One region of the Streptomyces sp. NPDC058758 genome, then DNA from elsewhere that is predicted to be linked to it. Evidence: predicted binding sites of a transcription regulator. Region 1 holds the regulator's gene; the other holds the start of a gene.
The links. Region 1 encodes HrcA, which represses chaperone genes, less so after heat shock. Its sites were predicted from a motif close to TTNGCACTCNGNNNNNCNGAGTGCNAA; they were not measured.

Region 1 (8,568 bases):
ACGGGGGCGGTCATGGGGCACTCCTGAAGGCCGGGTCGGCGAGGTCGGTGAGGGCGGTGTCGAGTTCGGCGGCGAGGACGCCGACGAGTTCCGCGGCGGGCAGCTCGCGGGCCAGCCGGTGGCCCTGGCCGGCCCACAGGGCCATGCCCTGGGCGTCTCCGGCGGTGGCGGCGGCCTTCCGCAGCGGGGCGGTGAGGTGGTGGATCTCCGGGTAGGCGGCGGGGGCGTACCGCCCGTGCTCGCGCATGAAGCGGTTGACGAGGCCGCGGGCGGGCCGGCCGGAGAAGGCCCGGGTGAGGGCGGTGCGGTGGAAGAGCGGGTCGGTCAGGGCCCGCTTGTGCAGCGGGTGGGCGCCGGACTCGGGGCAGACGAGGAAGGCGGTGCCGAGCTGGGCGGCGCCGGCTCCGGCGGCGAGGACGGCGGCGATCTGCGCGCCGCGCATCAGGCCGCCGGCGGCGACGAGCGGCAGCTCGGTGGCCTCCCCGACCTGGGCGAGCAGGGCGAGCAGGCCGGTGCCGGACTGGTCCTCGGCGGGGTCGTCGCGGTACGAGCCCTGGTGGCCGCCCGCCTCGACGCCCTGGACGCACAGCGCGTCGGCCCCGGCCTCCCGTGCGGTCCTGGCCTCCTCGGCGGAGGTGACGGTGACGATCGTGTACGTACCGGCGCGGGCGAAGGCCTCGAAGGTCTCGGGCTTCGGACAGCCGAAGGTGAAGGAGACGACGGGGACCGGGTCCTCCAGGAGGATCGCCAGCTTGGCGTCGTACCCGTCGTCCCGGCCGCCGTCGGTGTCGCCGAGCGGGGTCTCGTACCACCCGGCCTCGCCGGCGAGCTGGTGGCGGTAGACCTCGATGGCCGCGGGGTCGGCGGTGGGGCCGCCCTGGGGCATGAAGACGTTGACGCCGAAGGGCTTTCCGGTCAGCCCGCGGACCTGCTTGATCTCCTGGTAGAGGCTGCCGGCCGTCTTGTAGCCGGCGGCGAGGAAACCGAGCGCACCGGCCTCGCAGACGGCGCCGACGAGTTCGGGACAGGAAGCGCCACCCGCCATGGGGGCCTGCACGATCGGGTACCGGAAGAGATCGTTCAGCTCGGTGGTGGACATATGGGCATCGTGTCATGCCCGTTCCCGGGCACGGGAAAGGGGCGGCACTCAGAGTGCCGCCCCTCTCACCCAGAGATCACGTACGCCCGTCGAACGCGTCCTTCCGCGGTCACGTACGCCCGTTGAACGCGTCCTTCAGACGCGAGAACAGGCCCTGCTGGCCCGGCTGGAACTGGCCCGTGGGCCGCTCCTCGCCCCGCAGCTTGGCCAGCTCGCGCAGCAGGCGCTCCTGCTCGGGGTCGAGCTTCGACGGGGTCTGCACCTCGACGTGGACGATCAGGTCGCCGCGGCCGTTGCCCCGCAGGTGGGTGATGCCCCGGCCGTGCAGCGGGACCGACTGGCCCGACTGGGTGCCCGGACGGATGTCGATCTCCTCCAGCCCGTCGAGCGTCTGGAGCTGCACCTTGGTGCCGAGCGCCGCCGCCGTCATCGGGAGGGTGACCGTGCAGTGCAGGTCGTCGCCGCGCCGCTGGAAGACCTCGTGCGGGGTCTCCTGGATCTCGACGTACAGGTCGCCGGCGGGGCCGCCGCCGGGGCCGACCTCGCCCTCGCCCGCGAGCTGGATCCGGGTGCCGTTGTCGACGCCGGCCGGGATCTTGACCGTCAGCGTGCGGCGCGAGCGGACCCGGCCGTCGCCCGCGCACTCGGGGCACGGGGTCGGGACGACGGTGCCGAAGCCCTGGCACTGGGGGCAGGGCCGGGAGGTCATGACCTGGCCGAGGAAGGATCGGGTCACCTGCGACACCTCGCCGCGGCCGCGGCACATGTCACAGGTCTGCGCGGAGGTGCCGGGGGCGGCGCCCTCACCCGAACAGGTGGTGCAGACGACGGCCGTGTCGACCTGGATGTCCTTGGTGGTGCCGAAGGCCGCCTCGTTGAGGTCGATCTCCAGGCGGATCATGGCGTCCTGGCCGCGGCGGGTCCGCGAGCGCGGTCCGCGCTGCGAGGCCGTGCCGAAGAAGGCGTCCATGATGTCGGAGAAGTTGCCGAAGCCACCGGCCCCGAAGCCGCCCGCGCCGCCCCCGCCGGAGCTGGACAGCGGGTCGCCGCCGAGGTCGTAGACCTGCTTCTTCTGCGGGTCCGACAGGACCTCGTAGGCGGCGTTGATCTCCTTGAACCGCTCCTGCGTCTTCGGGTCCGGGTTGACGTCCGGGTGAAGCTCGCGGGCGAGGCGGCGGAAGGCCTTCTTGATCTCGTCCTGGGACGCGTCGCGGCGTACGCCGAGTGTGGCGTAGTAGTCCGTGGCCACTTACGACTCCGCCAGGATCTGTCCGACGTAACGTGCCACTGCGCGTACCGCTCCCATCGTTCCGGGGTAGTCCATGCGGGTCGGTCCGACCACGCCGAGTTTGGCGACTGCCTCGCCGCCCGAACCGTAGCCGACCGAGACGACGGACGTGGAGTTCAGCCCTTCATAGGCGTTCTCGTGCCCGATGCGTACGGTCATGCCCGATTCCTTGACCTCGCCGAGGAGCTTGAGGAGCACGACCTGCTCCTCGAGTGCCTCCAGGACGGGCCTGATGGTCAGGGGGAAGTCGTGTCCGAAGCGGGTGAGATTGGCGGTGCCGCCGATCATCAGCCGCTCCTCGTGCTCCTCCACGAGCGTCTCGAGGAGGGTCGCGAGCACGGTCGAGACCGTGGCGCGGTCCTCGGGCTCCTCGAAGGACTCGGGGAGGTCCTGCACCAGCTGCGGCACGTCGGCGAAGCGACGGCCGCCGACCCGGCTGTTGAGCCGGGCCCGCAGATCGGCGAGGGAGGTCTCGCCGAAGGGCGCGGGACAGTCGATCACCCGCTGCTCGACCCGGCCGGTGTCCGTGATGAGGACGAGCATCAGCCGCGCCGGGGTCAGCGCCAGCAGCTCGACGTGCCGGATGGAGGAGCGGGTCAGCGACGGGTACTGGACGACGGCGACCTGCCGGGTCAGCTGCGCGAGCAGCCGCACCGTGCGGCCCACGACGTCGTCGAGGTCCACGGCCCCGTCGAGGAAGTTGTGGATGGCGCGCCGCTCGGGGGTCGACAGCGGCTTGACGCCGGCCAGCCGGTCCACGAAGAGGCGGTAGCCCTTGTCGGTGGGGATCCGTCCGGCGCTGGTGTGGGGCTGGGCGATATAGCCCTCCTCCTCCAGCACCGCCATGTCGTTGCGCACGGTGGCCGGGGAGACGCCGAGCCGGTGGCGCTCGGTGAGCGCCTTGGAACCGACCGGCTCCTCGGTCCCGACGTAGTCCTGGACGATGGCGCGCAGCACCTCGAGTCTGCGTTCGCTCAGCACGCGCACACCTCCCGTTCCAGCCGTTCCGGTTGCTCCGCATTTGGCACTCGCCCTGCCCGAGTGCCAGGAAACCCCCGGCCAGTGTACGGCCGGGCCGGTCGCTCCTGGCAAGGAGGCGGACCCGCTAGCGTCGGTCGCATGGACATCGAACAGGCGGTCTGGGCGGCTCAGGGGTGGGAACGGCTGGCGGACGGAGTGGGCCGGCGGCGGCTCCCCGGCTGGGACGCCACCACGGGACTGGTCGTGGGGGACAAGGCCGTGCTGCTGTACGACACCGGTGCCACGCTCGCCGAGGGGGCCGGGATCAGGGCCCAGGCGGAGGCGATCACCGGCGGCCGGCGCGTGACGCACATCGCACTCGGCCACCCCCATTTCGACCACGTCCTCGGCACCGCCGCCTTCGCCGGCGCGGAGGTCTTCGGCGCCGTCGGCATGGACGAGCTCCTCGGCTCCTCCCGGGGCCGGGAGGAGCTGTACGAGGACGCGGTGCGCCAGGGGGTCGAGGAGCGGGCGGCGGCCGAGGCGGCGGAGGCCCTGGTGGCCCCGCGCCACACCGTCACCGGCGAGCGGACCCTCGACCTGGGCGGCCGGCAGGTCCTCCTGGCCAACGTGGGTCCCGCCCACACCGGCCACGACCTGGTCCTGCTGGTCCCGGGCGAGCGCGAGACCGTCTTCTGCGGCGACCTGGTCGAGGAGTCCGGCGAGCCCCAGGCGGGCCCCGACGCGTTCGGCGCCCGCTGGCCCGACGCCCTCGACCGGCTCCTCGCCCTCGGCGGCGAGGACGCGCTGTACGTCCCCGGCCACGGCGCGGCCGTCGACGCGGCTTTCGTCCGACGCCAGCGCGATGAGCTGGCACGCCGCTTCCGGGTGTCGTAGCGTCCCCGGAATGCGCAGCTACGACCCCGATCTGACGCCCGCCTGGAAGAGGCGGGCCCCCGCCCCGGAGGTTCCGGCCGAGCCGGACCTGGTGGTCGAGGAGGTGTCGACGGGCTTCTGCGGGGCGGTGATCCGCTGCGAGGCGGGCACGGTGACGCTGGAGGACCGCTTCGGCAAGCACCGCGTCTTCCCGCTGGACCCGCGCGGCTTCCTCCTTGAGGGCAGGGTCGTCACGCTGGTCCGCCCCGCGCCGGGCGGCCCGGCCCGCCCGGCCCGTACGGCCTCCGGCTCGATCGCCGTCCCGGGCGCGCGGGCCCGGGTGGCCCGGGCGAGCCGCATCTACGTGGAGGGCCGCCACGACGCGGAGCTGGTCGAACGGGTCTGGGGCGACGACCTGCGCGTCGAGGGCGTGGTCGTGGAGTACCTGGAGGGCGTGGACCACCTCCCGGAGATCGTCGCCGACTTCGCCCCGGGCCCGGACGCCCGCCTGGGCGTCCTGGTCGACCACCTGGTCCCCGGCTCCAAGGAGTCCCGGATCGCCGCCCGGGTCGCCTCGGACCACGTCCTGGTCGTCGGCCACCCCTACGTCGACGTCTGGCAGGCGGTGAAGCCGTCGGTCCTCGGCATCCGCGCCTGGCCGGAGGTCCCCCGGGACCAGGACTGGAAGACGGGCACCTGCCGGGCCCTGGGCTGGCCGGCCGACAACACGGGCGCCGTCTGGCAGGCCATCCTCAAGCGCGTCACGTCCTACAAGGACCTGGAACCGGAGCTGCTGGGCCGCGTGGAGGAGCTGATCGACTTCGTGACGGTGGGCTGACCCCCGTCGCGGGCACCCGTTCCTCCCTCGGAGGGGTGACTCCGGGCGGGAACGGATGCCCGCGACGGAACGGCGCGCCGAGCCGAGCCCGGGCTCCGGCGCCCGGACCCGCGCCCCGGCGCGCCGCGCCCTCAGTCCACCAGGTCCCGCACCACCGCGTCCGCGAGCAGCCGCCCCCGCAGCGTCAGCACGGCCCGCCCGGCGGCGTACGGCTCCGCGTCGAGCAGCCCGTCCCCCAGCGCACGCTCGGCAGCGGCCCGCCCCGCGGGCTTGAGCAGCGTCAGCTCGACGCCCTCCCGCAGGCGCAGCTCCAGCAGGATCCGCTCGACCCGCCGGTCCTCGTCCGACAGCAGCTCCCGTCCCGCGCCGGGCGACTTCCCGGCGCCGAGCGCGGCGGCGTACGCCCCGGGGTGCTTGACGTTCCACCACCGCACCCCGCCCACGTGCGAGTGGGCGCCGGGGCCCGCGCCCCACCAGTCGGCGCCCCGCCAGTACAGCTCGTTGTGCAGGCAGCGCCCGGCCTCGGAGGTGGCCCAGTTGGACACCTCGTACCAGGAGAACCCGGCCTTCTCGAAGGCCTCGTCCGCGATCAGGTACCGGTCCGCGTGGACGTCGTCGTCGGTCATCGGCACCTCGCCGCGCCGGATCCGCCGCGCCAGCTGCGTCCCCTCCTCGACGATCAGGGCGTAGGCGCTCACGTGGTCCGGTCCGGCGCCGAGGGCCGCGTCCAGCGAGGCCCGCCAGTCGTCGTCGCTCTCGCCGGGGGTCCCGTAGATCAGGTCGAGGTTGACGTGGTCGAAGCCGGCCGCCCGCGCCTCCGCGACGCACTGCTCGGGCCGCCCCGGCGTGTGGGTCCGGTCGAGGATCTTCAGCACGTGCGGCCGGGCGCTCTGCATCCCGAAGGAGATCCGGTTGAACCCCCCGGCGCGCAGCTCGGCGAGGTACTCCGGGTTCACGGACTCCGGGTTGGCCTCGGTGGTCACCTCGGCGTCGTCCGCGAGCCCGAACTCGTCCCGGATCGCCCCCAGCATCCGCACGAGGTCGCCGGCGGCCAGCAGGGTCGGCGTGCCGCCGCCGACGAAGACGGTCCGCACCGGCCGCGGGTCGTCGCCGAGGACCTTCCGGGCGAGCCGGACCTCCTCGGCGACCTGCCCCGCGTAATTGTCCCGGGAGGCGAGCACGCCCCCGGCACCGCGCAGCTCGCTCGCGGTGTAGGTGTTGAAGTCGCAGTAGCCGCACCGCGTGGCGCAGTACGGCACGTGCAGATAGAACCCGAGCGGCCGCTCCCCCGCCCCTTCCAGGGCGTGCGGGGGCAGCGCCCCGTCCTCGGGCACGGGCTCACCATCGGGCAGTACGGAAGGCATGGGGTCCATTGTCCCGTACCGCCCGGGGTGGGAGCGGGCCGCGCGCGGTCAGGCCTCGCGGGAGCCCTCGTACATCTCCTCGATGAGGGCCTTGTACTCGCGCTCCACGACGGGCCGCTTGAGCTTCAGCGAGGGGGTGAGCTCGCCGTGCTCGATGTCGAGGTCGCGGGGCAGCAGGCGGAACTTCTTGATCGTCTGCCAGCGCTGGAGGCCCTCGTTGAGCCGGTCCACGTAGCCCTGGACGAGCGTGACGGTCTCCGGGGCGGCGACGACCTCGGCGTACGGCTTGCCGCCCAGGCCGTGCTCGGCGGCCCAGCCGAGGATGCTGGGCTCGTCGAGGGAGATGAGGGCGGTGCAGTAGTTCCGGTCGGCGCCGTGGACGAGGATGTTGGAGACGAACGGACAGACGGCCTTGAACTGGCCCTCGACCTCGGCCGGGGCGATGTACTTGCCGCCGGAGGTCTTGATGAGGTCCTTCTTGCGGTCGGTGATCCGCAGGTAGCCGTCGGCGGACAGCTCGCCGATGTCGCCGGTGTGGAACCAGCCGTCGGCCTCCAGGACCTCGGCGGTCTTCTCGGGCAGGCCGTGGTAGCCCTCCATGATGCCGGGGCCGCGGAGCAGGATCTCGCCGTCGTCGGCGATGCGGACCTCGGTGCCGGGGAGCGGCTTGCCGACGGTGCCGGTGCGGTAGGCCTCGCCGGGGTTGACGAAGGAGGCGGCGGAGGACTCGGTGAGGCCGTAGCCCTCCAGGATGTGGATGCCGGCGCCGGCGAAGAAGTAGCCGATCTCGGGGGCGAGGGCGGCGGAGCCGGAGATGCAGGCGCGCAGCCGGCCGCCGAAGGCCTCGCGGATCTTGGCGAAGACGAGGGCGTCGGCGACCTTGTGCTTCGCGGCGAGGCCGAAGGGCGCGGAGGCGGTGCCGGTGCGGCGGAAGTTGTCCTGGGTGGTCCTGGCGTACTCGCGGCCGACGCCGGCGGCCCACTGGAAGATCTTGTACTTGGCGCCGCCGCCGGCGCGGGCCTTGGCGGCGACCCCGTTGTAGACCTTCTCGAAGATGCGGGGGACGGCCGCCATGTAGGTCGGCTGGACCACCGGCAGGTTCTCGATGATCTTGTCGACCCGGCCGTCGACGGCGGTGACGTGGCCGACCTCGATCTGGCCGGAGGTGAGGACCTTGCCGAAGACGTGGGCGAGCGGCAGCCACAGGTACTGCACGTCCTCCTGGGTGACGAGGCCGGTGGCGGCGATCGCCTTGGCCATGTACGACCAGTTGTCGTGCGGCAGGCGGACGCCCTTGGGGCGGCCGGTGGTGCCGGAGGTGTAGATGAGGGTGGCGAGCTGCTCGGCGGTGATCGCGGCGACCCGCTCCTTGACCGCCTCGGGGTGCTTCTCCAGGTACGCGGCTCCGCGCGCCTCCAGGTCGGCGAGGGTGAGGACCCACGCGTCGGAGGTGTCGGCGCCCTCGGGGTCGACGACCACGACGTGGTGGAGGTGGGGCAGCTCGGCGCGGCGCTCGACGGCCTTGGCGAGCTGGGCGGCGTCCTCGGCGATGAGCACCTTCGACTCGGAGTCCGAGAGGATGAAGGCGGACTCCTCGGCGTTGGTCTGCGGGTAGACCGTGGTGGTGGCGGCGCCGGCGCACATCACGCCGAGGTCGGCGAGGATCCACTCGACCCGGGTGGAGGAGGCGAGGGCGACGCGCTCCTCCGGCTGGACCCCGAGGTCGATCAGACCGGCGGCGATGGCGTGGACCCGCTGCGCGGCCTGGCCCCAGCTGAGCGACTTCCAGTCGTCGGCCCCCGTGCCGGAGGCGGCGGGCACCGGGTAGCGGTAGGCCTCCGCGTCGGGGGTGCGCTCGACCCGTTCGAGGAAGAGCGCCGCGACGGAGGGCGGCCGGTTGTCGATCTGGGTCTGGTTGTCGCTCACGTCGTCCTCCGGGCGGCGGCGGTGCCTGTTGGGGTGCAACTACGGGTGCGGAACTCACTCAGGTGCGCATGCGTAACTAACTCACGAGTAACCTTCGGGGAGCTTCACATTAGAGCGCCGACGTCCGGTACGTAAGGGCCTGTGGATAACGAACGGGTCCGCGCGCCGGTGGCACGCGGACCCGTTCGCACACGGCGGACCGACTACTTCTTGGACT
Region 2 (8,568 bases), on a different contig from region 1:
CCCCATCCTGGCGATGGCGGGCGCGGGCCAGGTCGGCGCGGCCATGGCCGTCTACCTCAAGCTCCCCCGCAACGGCTCGATCCGCCGCACCATCAAGTCCGCACTCCCGGCCGGCTTCCTCGGCGTCGGCGAACCGCTGATCTACGGCGTCTCGCTCCCGCTCGGCCGCCCCTTCGTCACCGCCTGCGTCGGCGGCGCGGCCGGCGGCGCCTTCATCGGCCTCTTCTCGATGCTCGGCGACAAGGTCGGCTCGACCGCGATCGGCCCGTCCGGCTGGGCGCTCTTCCCGCTCCTCGACGGCAACAAGGGCCTCGGCCCGACGATCGCGATCTACGCGGGCGGCCTGCTCGTCGGCTACCTCGTCGGCTTCGTCGCCACCTACTTCTGGGGCTTCAGCCGCACGATGATCGAGGAGTTCAACGTGGACCCGGAGGCGACGCCCGCCCCGGCCCCCGCCACCGCCACCCCGACGACCGGCCCCACCCCCAAGCCGAACCCGGAACCGGAGCCGGTGAAGGTCTGACCGGAGCGATACACCTCGTGCGCACGGCTCCGGCATACGGCTCCGGCATACGGCTCCTCCGCACGAACCGCCCGTACGCCCCTCCCGTACGCCCCCTTCCGCACACGCCCCCGAAGGACGAGGCCCCGACACCGGCACCGGCGGCCTGGGGCTCGCCGCCGCCGGCGCGGTCGACATCCCGCCCGCCCGGCACCGCCGCAACTCCCTCTGGCTCGCCTGACGGTGCCTAGACTCCGCAACCATGACGACCACGCACCACGACATCGCCGCGATCGCCGCCGACCTCGCCCCCACCGGGGTCCTGCGGGCGTCCATCAACCTCGGGAACCCGGTGCTCGCCCAGGGCACCTCGGAGGAGCCCGCCGGCATCACGGTCGACCTGGCACGGGAGATCGGCCGCCGGCTCGGACTGCCCGTCGAGACGCTCTGCTTCGACGCGGCGCGCAAGTCGTTCGAGGCGATGGCGGACGGCCGCGCCGACCTGTGCTTCCTCGCCGTCGACCCCGCCCGCGAGAAGGAGGTCGCGTTCACGTCCCCGTACGTCGTCATCGAGGGCGTGTACGCGGTCCCCCGCGACTCGCCGCTCGTCACCGTCGAGGACGTGGACGCGCCCGGCGTCCGCGTCGGCGTCAAGCAGGGCTCGGCGTACGACCTCCACCTCACCCGCACCCTCGCCCACGCCGCCGTCGTGCGGGGCGCGGAGGGCGTCGAGGTCTTCCGCGCCCTGGACCTGGAGGCCGGCGCGGGCATCCGCCAGCCGATGGCCGCCTACGTCGCCGCCCACCCCGAGGTCCGCCTGATCGACGGCCGCTTCATGGAGATCCGCCAGGCGGTCGGCACCACGACGACCAGGGCGCCGGAGACGGTCGCCTACCTCCGCGACCTCGTCGAGGACCTGAAGAGGAACGGCTTCGTCACCGACGCCCTGCGCCGCTCCCACCAGGACCCGGCCCTGGTGGCGCCCTGAGGGCCCCGCCCCCGAGCACCGCGCCCCCGAGCACCGGGCGCCCGGCAGCGGCGAGCACCCGGCAGCACCGGACACCCGGCACCGGCGGCGCCCCGGAGGGGGCTACGCCCCCAGCAGCGCCAGCAGCTCCGCCTCCCGCGCCGGGCTCAGCCCCGCCCTCCGCTCCCGGTCGAGGCCCTGCTCCCGCTCCCAGGCCAGGGTGTCGGCGATCAGCTCGGCGCGCGGGCGCTGGCGCAGCCCGGCGGCGGCCGCGGCGGCGCCCGAACGCGCCTGGAAGCCGCGCCAGTCCTCGGCCACGATCCACAGCGGCAGCGACTCGGGCCCCATGAACTCCTCGACGCCCTGCTCCAGCAGCCACGCCGACCCGGCCGGCACCACCGCGCCGCGGTGCCCGGCGGCGGCGCGGGACAGCTCGATCCACTCGCCGAGCGGCACGTTCGGCCCCACGGCGTCGTACGTGCCCGTCGTCCCCTTCTCCGCCGAGTCGAGGATCCAGTCGACGAGGTCCCGGACGTCGACGACCCGGGTCGGCAGCGCGGGCTCGTCCGGCACGAGCATCGGCGCCCCAGGGTCCCGGGCGGCCCGCGCCGCCCAGTACCCGGTCCGGCCGCTGACGTCCCCGGGCCCGCCGATGAGCCCCGCCCGCGCGACGAGCAGCCGGTCCCCGACGGCGGCGACGGACGCCAGCTCGCACGCGGCCTTGGCCTCCCCGTACAGCTCCCGCCCGACCTCGTCGAGTGCGGTCGGCTCCATGAGCGGCGCCGACTCGTCCGCCCCGACCTCCGCCTGCGAGGCGTACACGTTCCCGGACGACACGTACGTCCAGTGCCGGGCCCGCCCGCCGAGCGCCGCCAGCGCCCCCTTCACGAACCCCGGCTGCCAGGACACCTCGACCACCGCGTCCCAGTCCCGCCCGGCCGGCGCGTCGTACGCCCCCGGCTCCCGCCGGTCGGCCGCCACCAGTACGGCCCCCTCCGCCACGCCCCCGCTCTCCCCCCGCGCGAGACACGTCACCGCGTGCCCTCGCTCCAGCGCCCGCCGCGACACCTCGCGGCCTACCCATGCGGTCCCACCGAGAACCAGAATCTCCATGCCGCCCAGTCGACCACCGAACCCCCCGCCCCGGGAAAGAAGTTCGCCGCCCCCGCCGAAACCCCGCTCCGGCTGCCCCGCCCCACCCGGAGCCCCACCCCGAGAACTCCTCCCGACACACTCCGGAAACCCACCCCGGCCCGGCCCTGAAAGCCCCCTTCCCGGCCCGTCACACCCCCGTGAAGTCCCCTCCGCCGCCGCCCCGGCACCCCCGGTGGCCCCGCCTCCCGCACCTCCGTCACGCCCCCGCCCAAGCCTTCCCCTCCCCCTCCCCGGCACCCCCAACATCCCCTTTGACCTGGGCATTTACCCTCACCACCCCTATCCTGGAGGTCACGTCGAGGGGAGATCCACATGGCAGGGACGGACCGCGGGATCCGTACGGTCGAGGACGTACTGGCACTGCTGGACGGGCTGTTCGCGCCCACCGCCGACCGCTGGTCGGAAGGCGGGGCGGACTGGTGGGACGGCTTCTACGCGGACCGGGACCGGCCGGTGCCGTTCTTCGTCCCGAAGCCGGACGAGAACCTGGTGTCGTACCTGGACCGGGGACTGCTCACGGGCGGCGGCCGGGCACTCGACCTCGGCTGCGGCCCCGGCCGCAACTCCCTCCGCCTCGCCGCGCGCGGCTACGAGGTGGACGCCGTCGACCTCTCCGCGACCGCGATCCACTGGGCGGAGGAACGGGTCGGGGAGGCGGGCGTGTCCGGGGTCCGCTTCCACCACGGCGACGCCTTCGCGCCCGGCACGGTCGAGGGCCCGTACGACCTCGTGTACGACTCCGGCTGCTTCCACCACCTGCCGCCGCACCGCCGCGTCAGCTACCTGGCCCTCCTGGACCGCGTCCTGGCCCCCGGCGGCCACTTCGCCCTGACGGCGTTCGCGGCCGGGGAGGGCGGCATGGGCTCGGAGCGCCCCGACGCCGACTTCTACCGCGAGGGCACCCTGGAAGGCGGCCTCGCCTACACGGACACGTCCCTCCGCGCGATCTTCGCGGCGTACGAACCGGTCGAGGTCCGCCGCATGAGCCCCCAGCCCCCGGACTCGCCGCACTTCGGCGAGGGCTTCCTCTGGACGGCCCTCTTCCGCCGCCCGTAGCACCACGCGCGGGCGGGGGTAAACCGGTGGGCCCGGCCCGCGCCGCTCCCTACGCTGCCCCCATGGGAATCCGCCGCACCTCGTACGTGTGCCTCCCCTGCCGGGCCTCCTACAAGCAGGGCGACGACCATGGGCCCGAGCGCCGCTGCCCGCGGTGCGCGCAGCCGATGACCGGGGTCGGGTCGGCGTTCCGGCCGCCGAAGCGGCGGGACACCGAGGGGTGGCGCGTGCTGTCCGTCCTGCTGCACGCGGGCGTACGGTTCCACACCAGCTGCTGCCAGGGCTGCGGCCCGGGCTACCGCCCCCGCACCCTCGCCGAGGTGAAGGCGCGGGTGGCGTACGCGCGCCGGACCGGGGAGCCGCTCGCGAAGGCGCTCGTCCGGCCGGTGGTCTGAGTCCGGCCCCGGCCCGTCCGGGAACGCGCCGAGGGCGGCACCCCCCGCGTGGGGAGTACCGCCCTCGGCGTTCGCGTTCGACTCGCGTCAGCGGTGAACTGCCGATCCCGGAGGATCAGAAGTCCATGTCACCGCCCGGCATGCCGCCGCCGGCCGGGGCCGCGGCCTTCTCCGGCTTGTCGGCGATGACGGCCTCGGTGGTGAGGAAGAGCGCGGCGATCGACGCGGCGTTCTGCAGCGCGGAGCGCGTCACCTTGGCCGGGTCGATGATGCCCTCGGCGACCAGGTCGACGTACTCGCCGGTCGCGGCGTTGAGGCCGTGGCCCGGGGTCAGGTTGCGCACCTTCTCGACCACGACGCCGCCCTCGAGGCCGGCGTTGACCGCGATCTGCTTGATCGGGGCCTCCAGGGCGAGCTTGACGATCGCGGCACCGGTGGCCTCGTCGCCGTCCAGCTCCAGCTTCTCGAAGACGCTGGAGGCCTGGAGCAGGGCCACGCCACCGCCGGCGACGATGCCCTCCTCGACGGCCGCCTTGGCGTTGCGCACGGCGTCCTCGATGCGGTGCTTGCGCTCCTTGAGCTCGACCTCGGTCGCGGCACCGGCCTTGATGACCGCCACGCCGCCGGCGAGCTTCGCGAGGCGCTCCTGGAGCTTCTCGCGGTCGTAGTCGGAGTCGCTGTTCTCGATCTCGGCGCGGATCTGGTTCACGCGGCCCGCGACCTGCTCGCTGTCACCGGCACCGTCGACGATGGTGGTTTCGTCCTTGGTGATGACGACCTTGCGGGCGCGGCCCAGCAGGTCGAGACCGGCCGACTCCAGCTTGAGGCCGACCTCCTCGGAGATGACCGTGCCGCCGGTGAGGATGGCGATGTCCTGGAGCATGGCCTTGCGGCGGTCGCCGAAGCCCGGGGCCTTGACCGCGACGGAGCGGAAGGTGCCGCGGATCTTGTTGACGACCAGGGTCGACAGGGCCTCGCCCTCGACGTCCTCGGCGATGATCAGCAGCGGCTTGCCCGACTGCATGACCTTCTCCAGGAGCGGGAGGAGGTCCTTCACGGAGGAGATCTTGGAGTTGACGATGAGGATGTACGGGTCCTCGAGCGCGGCCTCCATGCGCTCCATGTCGGTCGCGAAGTACGCCGAGATGTAGCCCTTGTCGAAGCGCATGCCCTCGGTGAGCTCCAGCTCCAGACCGAAGGTCTGGGACTCCTCGACCGTGATGACGCCTTCCTTGCCGACCTTGTCCATCGCCTCGGCGATGAGCTCGCCGATCTGGGTGTCGGCGGCGGAGATGGAGGCGGTGGAGGCGATCTGCTCCTTCGTCTCGACCTCCTTCGCCTGGTCGAGCAGGGCGCCGGAGACGGCCTCGACGGCCTTCTCGATGCCGCGCTTGAGGGCCATCGGGTTGGCACCGGCGGCGACGTTGCGGAGGCCCTCGCGGACGAGCGCCTGGGCGAGGACGGTGGCGGTGGTCGTGCCGTCGCCGGCGACGTCGTCCGTCTTCTTGGCGACTTCCTTGACCAGCTCGGCGCCGATCTTCTCGTACGGGTCCTCGAGCTCGATCTCCTTGGCGATGGAGACACCATCGTTGGTGATCGTGGGGGCGCCCCACTTCTTCTCGAGGACGACGTTGCGGCCCTTGGGGCCGAGGGTGACCTTGACGGCGTCAGCGAGCTGGTTCATGCCGCGCTCGAGACCGCGCCGGGCCTCCTCGTCGAACGCGATGATCTTGGCCATGTGAAGTGGTCCTCCCGGACATGGGGTGGATAACGCTCCAGGACCGCGCCGACGCCCGCGACGGACGGCCTCCGCGCTCCGCGTGGTTCCTTGCCCCACCCGGGTCGGCGGCCTCGTCTGCCCGATCCTCGTAGCACTCTCACCTTCCGAGTGCTAACGCCAATGATTAGCACTCGACCCATGCGAGTGCAAGCGACTCTCGTGGATCGGGCACCTCCACGCCACCTCCCCGGGGCGCCCCCGGGGCGCGCGCCCGCACCCCGCGGCCGGCGGCCCCGCCCCGTGCCCCGGAACGCGCCGGAACTCCTCCGAACTCCCCCGAACCGCCTCCGGACGGCTCCGGACGCCTCCGCACCGCCCGCGAACGCCCCGGAACGCGTCGAGGGGCCCGCATCCCTGAGGATGCGGGCCCCTCGACGGCGTTGGCGTCGGTGGCCGATCGCGTCGCGCTCAGGCGGTCACCTTGACCATGTCCGCCTGCGGACCCTTCTGGCCCTGCGAGATCTCGAACTCGACTCGCTGGCCCTCTTCGAGGCTGCGGTACCCATCCATCTGGATGGCGCTGTAGTGGACGAAAACATCCGCACCACCGTCGACCGCGATGAAGCCGTAGCCCTTCTCCGCGTTGAACCACTTGACGGTGCCCTGAGCCATGCCTAACTCCCCTATTACTTACTGGCCCTTGCGCGGACCCGCACTTCACGGACCCGGGTCAGAACCTGCGCCGGAACGCGTCGACCGCCGCTGAATGTATCTGTCCAACTGCCCTCTGCAACAGGGCAATCCGCCGGGAATTCTGGGCGGCACGGAAAGGGGAATCGGGAAGAAATCCCTGAATTGCGGGGCAACTCGGGCCGGGCGAAAGGCGCATAAGGGGCAGAGTGTGCGCGCTTTCCGGCCGCCGGTTGTCGCATTCTCGTCAGGTCCGGACCCGCGCTCATATGCGTCCGGCATGAGCGGCCGAGGGCACTTCCCCAACTCTACCGCGCTCAACCATGCAGAATTGCCCCCTCCGCTTTCTCTCGCGGAAGGGGCAATTCAGTACCGACCGGTAAGGCGGCCGGGCCGTGCGGGGTGATCAGCAGCCGCCGGCGACCGCCGGGATGATGGAGACGCCCGCGCCGTCCGGCGTCGCGGTCTCCAGGCCCTGCTCGAAGCGGACGTCGTCGTCGTTCACGTAGACGTTCACGAAGCGGCGCAGCTTGCCCTGGTCGTCCAGGACGCGGGCGGCGATGCCCGTGTGGTTCTTCTCCAGGTCGGCGATGACCTCGGCGAGGGTCGCGCCCTCGGCGGGGACCTCGGACTGCCCGCCGGTGTAGGTGCGGAGGATGGTGGGGATGCGGACGTTCACGGCCATGGTGGCTTCACGGACCTTTCAGTGGGCCAGGCCCGCGTCGCGGAACGCGTCCAGGCTCGGGCGGATGGTGGCGGTCGCCTGAGAACTGTCGGCCACGGCGTCCAGGGTCTTGAGCCCGTCGCCGGTGTTGAGGACGACGGTGGTGAGCTCCGGGTCGATGAGGCCGGCCTCGACGAGCTTGCGGGTCACGCCGACGGTCACGCCGCCCGCGGTCTCGGCGAAGATGCCCTCGGTGCGGGCGAGCAGCTTGATCGCGTCGACGACCTGCTCGTCGTTCACGTCCTCCACGGCGCCGCCGGTGCGGCGGGCGATGTCGAGGACGTAGGGGCCGTCGGCCGGGTTGCCGATCGCGAGGGACTTGGCGATGGTGTTCGGCTTCTGCGGGCGGACCACGTCGTGGCCGGCCTTGAAGGCGGTGGAGACCGGGGAGCAGCCCTCGGCCTGGGCGCCGAAGATCTTGTACGGCTTGTCCTCGACCAGGCCCAGCTTGACGAGCTCCTGGAGACCCTTGTCGATCTTGGTGAGCTGGGAGCCGGAGGCGATCGGGATGACGAGCTGGTCGGGGAGGACCCAGCCGAGCTGCTCGCAGATCTCGTACGCGAGCGTCTTGGAGCCCTCGCCGTAGTACGGGCGCAGGTTGACGTTCACGAAGCCCCAGCCCTCGCCGAGCGGGTCGCCGATGAGCTCCGAGCAGAAGCGGTTCACGTCGTCGTAGTTGCCCTCGATGGCGACGAGGTCGCCGCCGTAGACACCGGCCATGACGACCTTGCCCTGCTCCAGGTCGTGCGGGATGAACACGCAGGAGCGGAAGCCGGCGCGGGCGGCGGCGGCGCCGACGGCGCCGGCCAGGTTGCCGGTGGAGGAGCAGGAGAGGGTGGTGAAGCCGAAGGCGCGGGCGGCCTCGATGGCCTGGGCGACGACCCGGTCCTTGAAGGAGTGGGTCGGGTTGCCGGAGTCGTCCTTGACGAAGAGCCTGCCGGGGGCGACGCCGATCTCGCGGGCGAGGTTGTCGGCCTTGACGAGCGGGGTCCAGCCGGGGTTCAGGTTCGGCTTCTCGGCGACGTCGGCGGGGACGGGCAGCAGGGGCGCGTACCGCCAGATGTTCGCGGGGCCGGCCTCGATCCGCTTGCGCAGCGCCTCGGGGTCGCCGAGCGGCAGCTCGTAGGCGACTTCGAGGGGGCCGAAGCAGAGTTCGCAGGCGAAGATCGGGCCGAGGGCGAAGACCTGGCCGCATTCGCGACAGGAAAGGCCGGACGCGGGGCCGAGATCGATGGTGGAGGCGGTGGTGTCGGCAGCGGCGGTTGCGGGTGCGACGGTGTTTACAGCCATGGAGGCGAGGCCCTTTCTCCTCATCTTTCCCATGACGAATTGTTCGCCATGAGACGGATTTGGCACCTT

Region 2: the regulator HrcA is predicted to act here: its motif matches at 5,980-6,006, upstream of groL (chaperonin GroEL).

What each region holds. Positions count from the first base shown of each region.
Region 1 covers NZ_JBHYPS010000008.1:49,321-57,888, reverse strand. The annotation lists gene ACFW6A_RS12850 (16S rRNA (uracil(1498)-N(3))-methyltransferase) at 1-14, opposite strand, end outside; gene ACFW6A_RS12845 (nitronate monooxygenase) at 11-1,099, opposite strand; gene dnaJ (molecular chaperone DnaJ) at 1,209-2,348, opposite strand; gene hrcA (heat-inducible transcriptional repressor HrcA) at 2,349-3,368, opposite strand; gene ACFW6A_RS12830 (MBL fold metallo-hydrolase) at 3,507-4,244, shown strand; gene ACFW6A_RS12825 (DUF3097 domain-containing protein) at 4,255-5,061, shown strand; gene hemW (radical SAM family heme chaperone HemW) at 5,193-6,434, opposite strand; gene ACFW6A_RS12815 (AMP-dependent synthetase/ligase) at 6,474-8,351, opposite strand; gene lepA (translation elongation factor 4) at 8,555-8,568, opposite strand, start outside.
Region 2 covers NZ_JBHYPS010000015.1:118,904-127,471, reverse strand. The annotation lists gene ACFW6A_RS20080 (PTS transporter subunit EIIC) at 1-523, shown strand, start outside; gene ACFW6A_RS20075 (transporter substrate-binding domain-containing protein) at 765-1,490, shown strand; gene ACFW6A_RS20070 (oxidoreductase) at 1,593-2,582, opposite strand; gene ACFW6A_RS20065 (class I SAM-dependent methyltransferase) at 2,937-3,680, shown strand; gene ACFW6A_RS20060 (deoxyxylulose-5-phosphate synthase) at 3,743-4,075, shown strand; gene groL (chaperonin GroEL) at 4,191-5,813, opposite strand; gene ACFW6A_RS20050 (cold-shock protein) at 6,264-6,467, opposite strand; gene ACFW6A_RS20045 (MoaD/ThiS family protein) at 6,892-7,170, opposite strand; gene thrC (threonine synthase) at 7,189-8,499, opposite strand; SAM riboswitch class I at 8,517-8,568, opposite strand, start outside.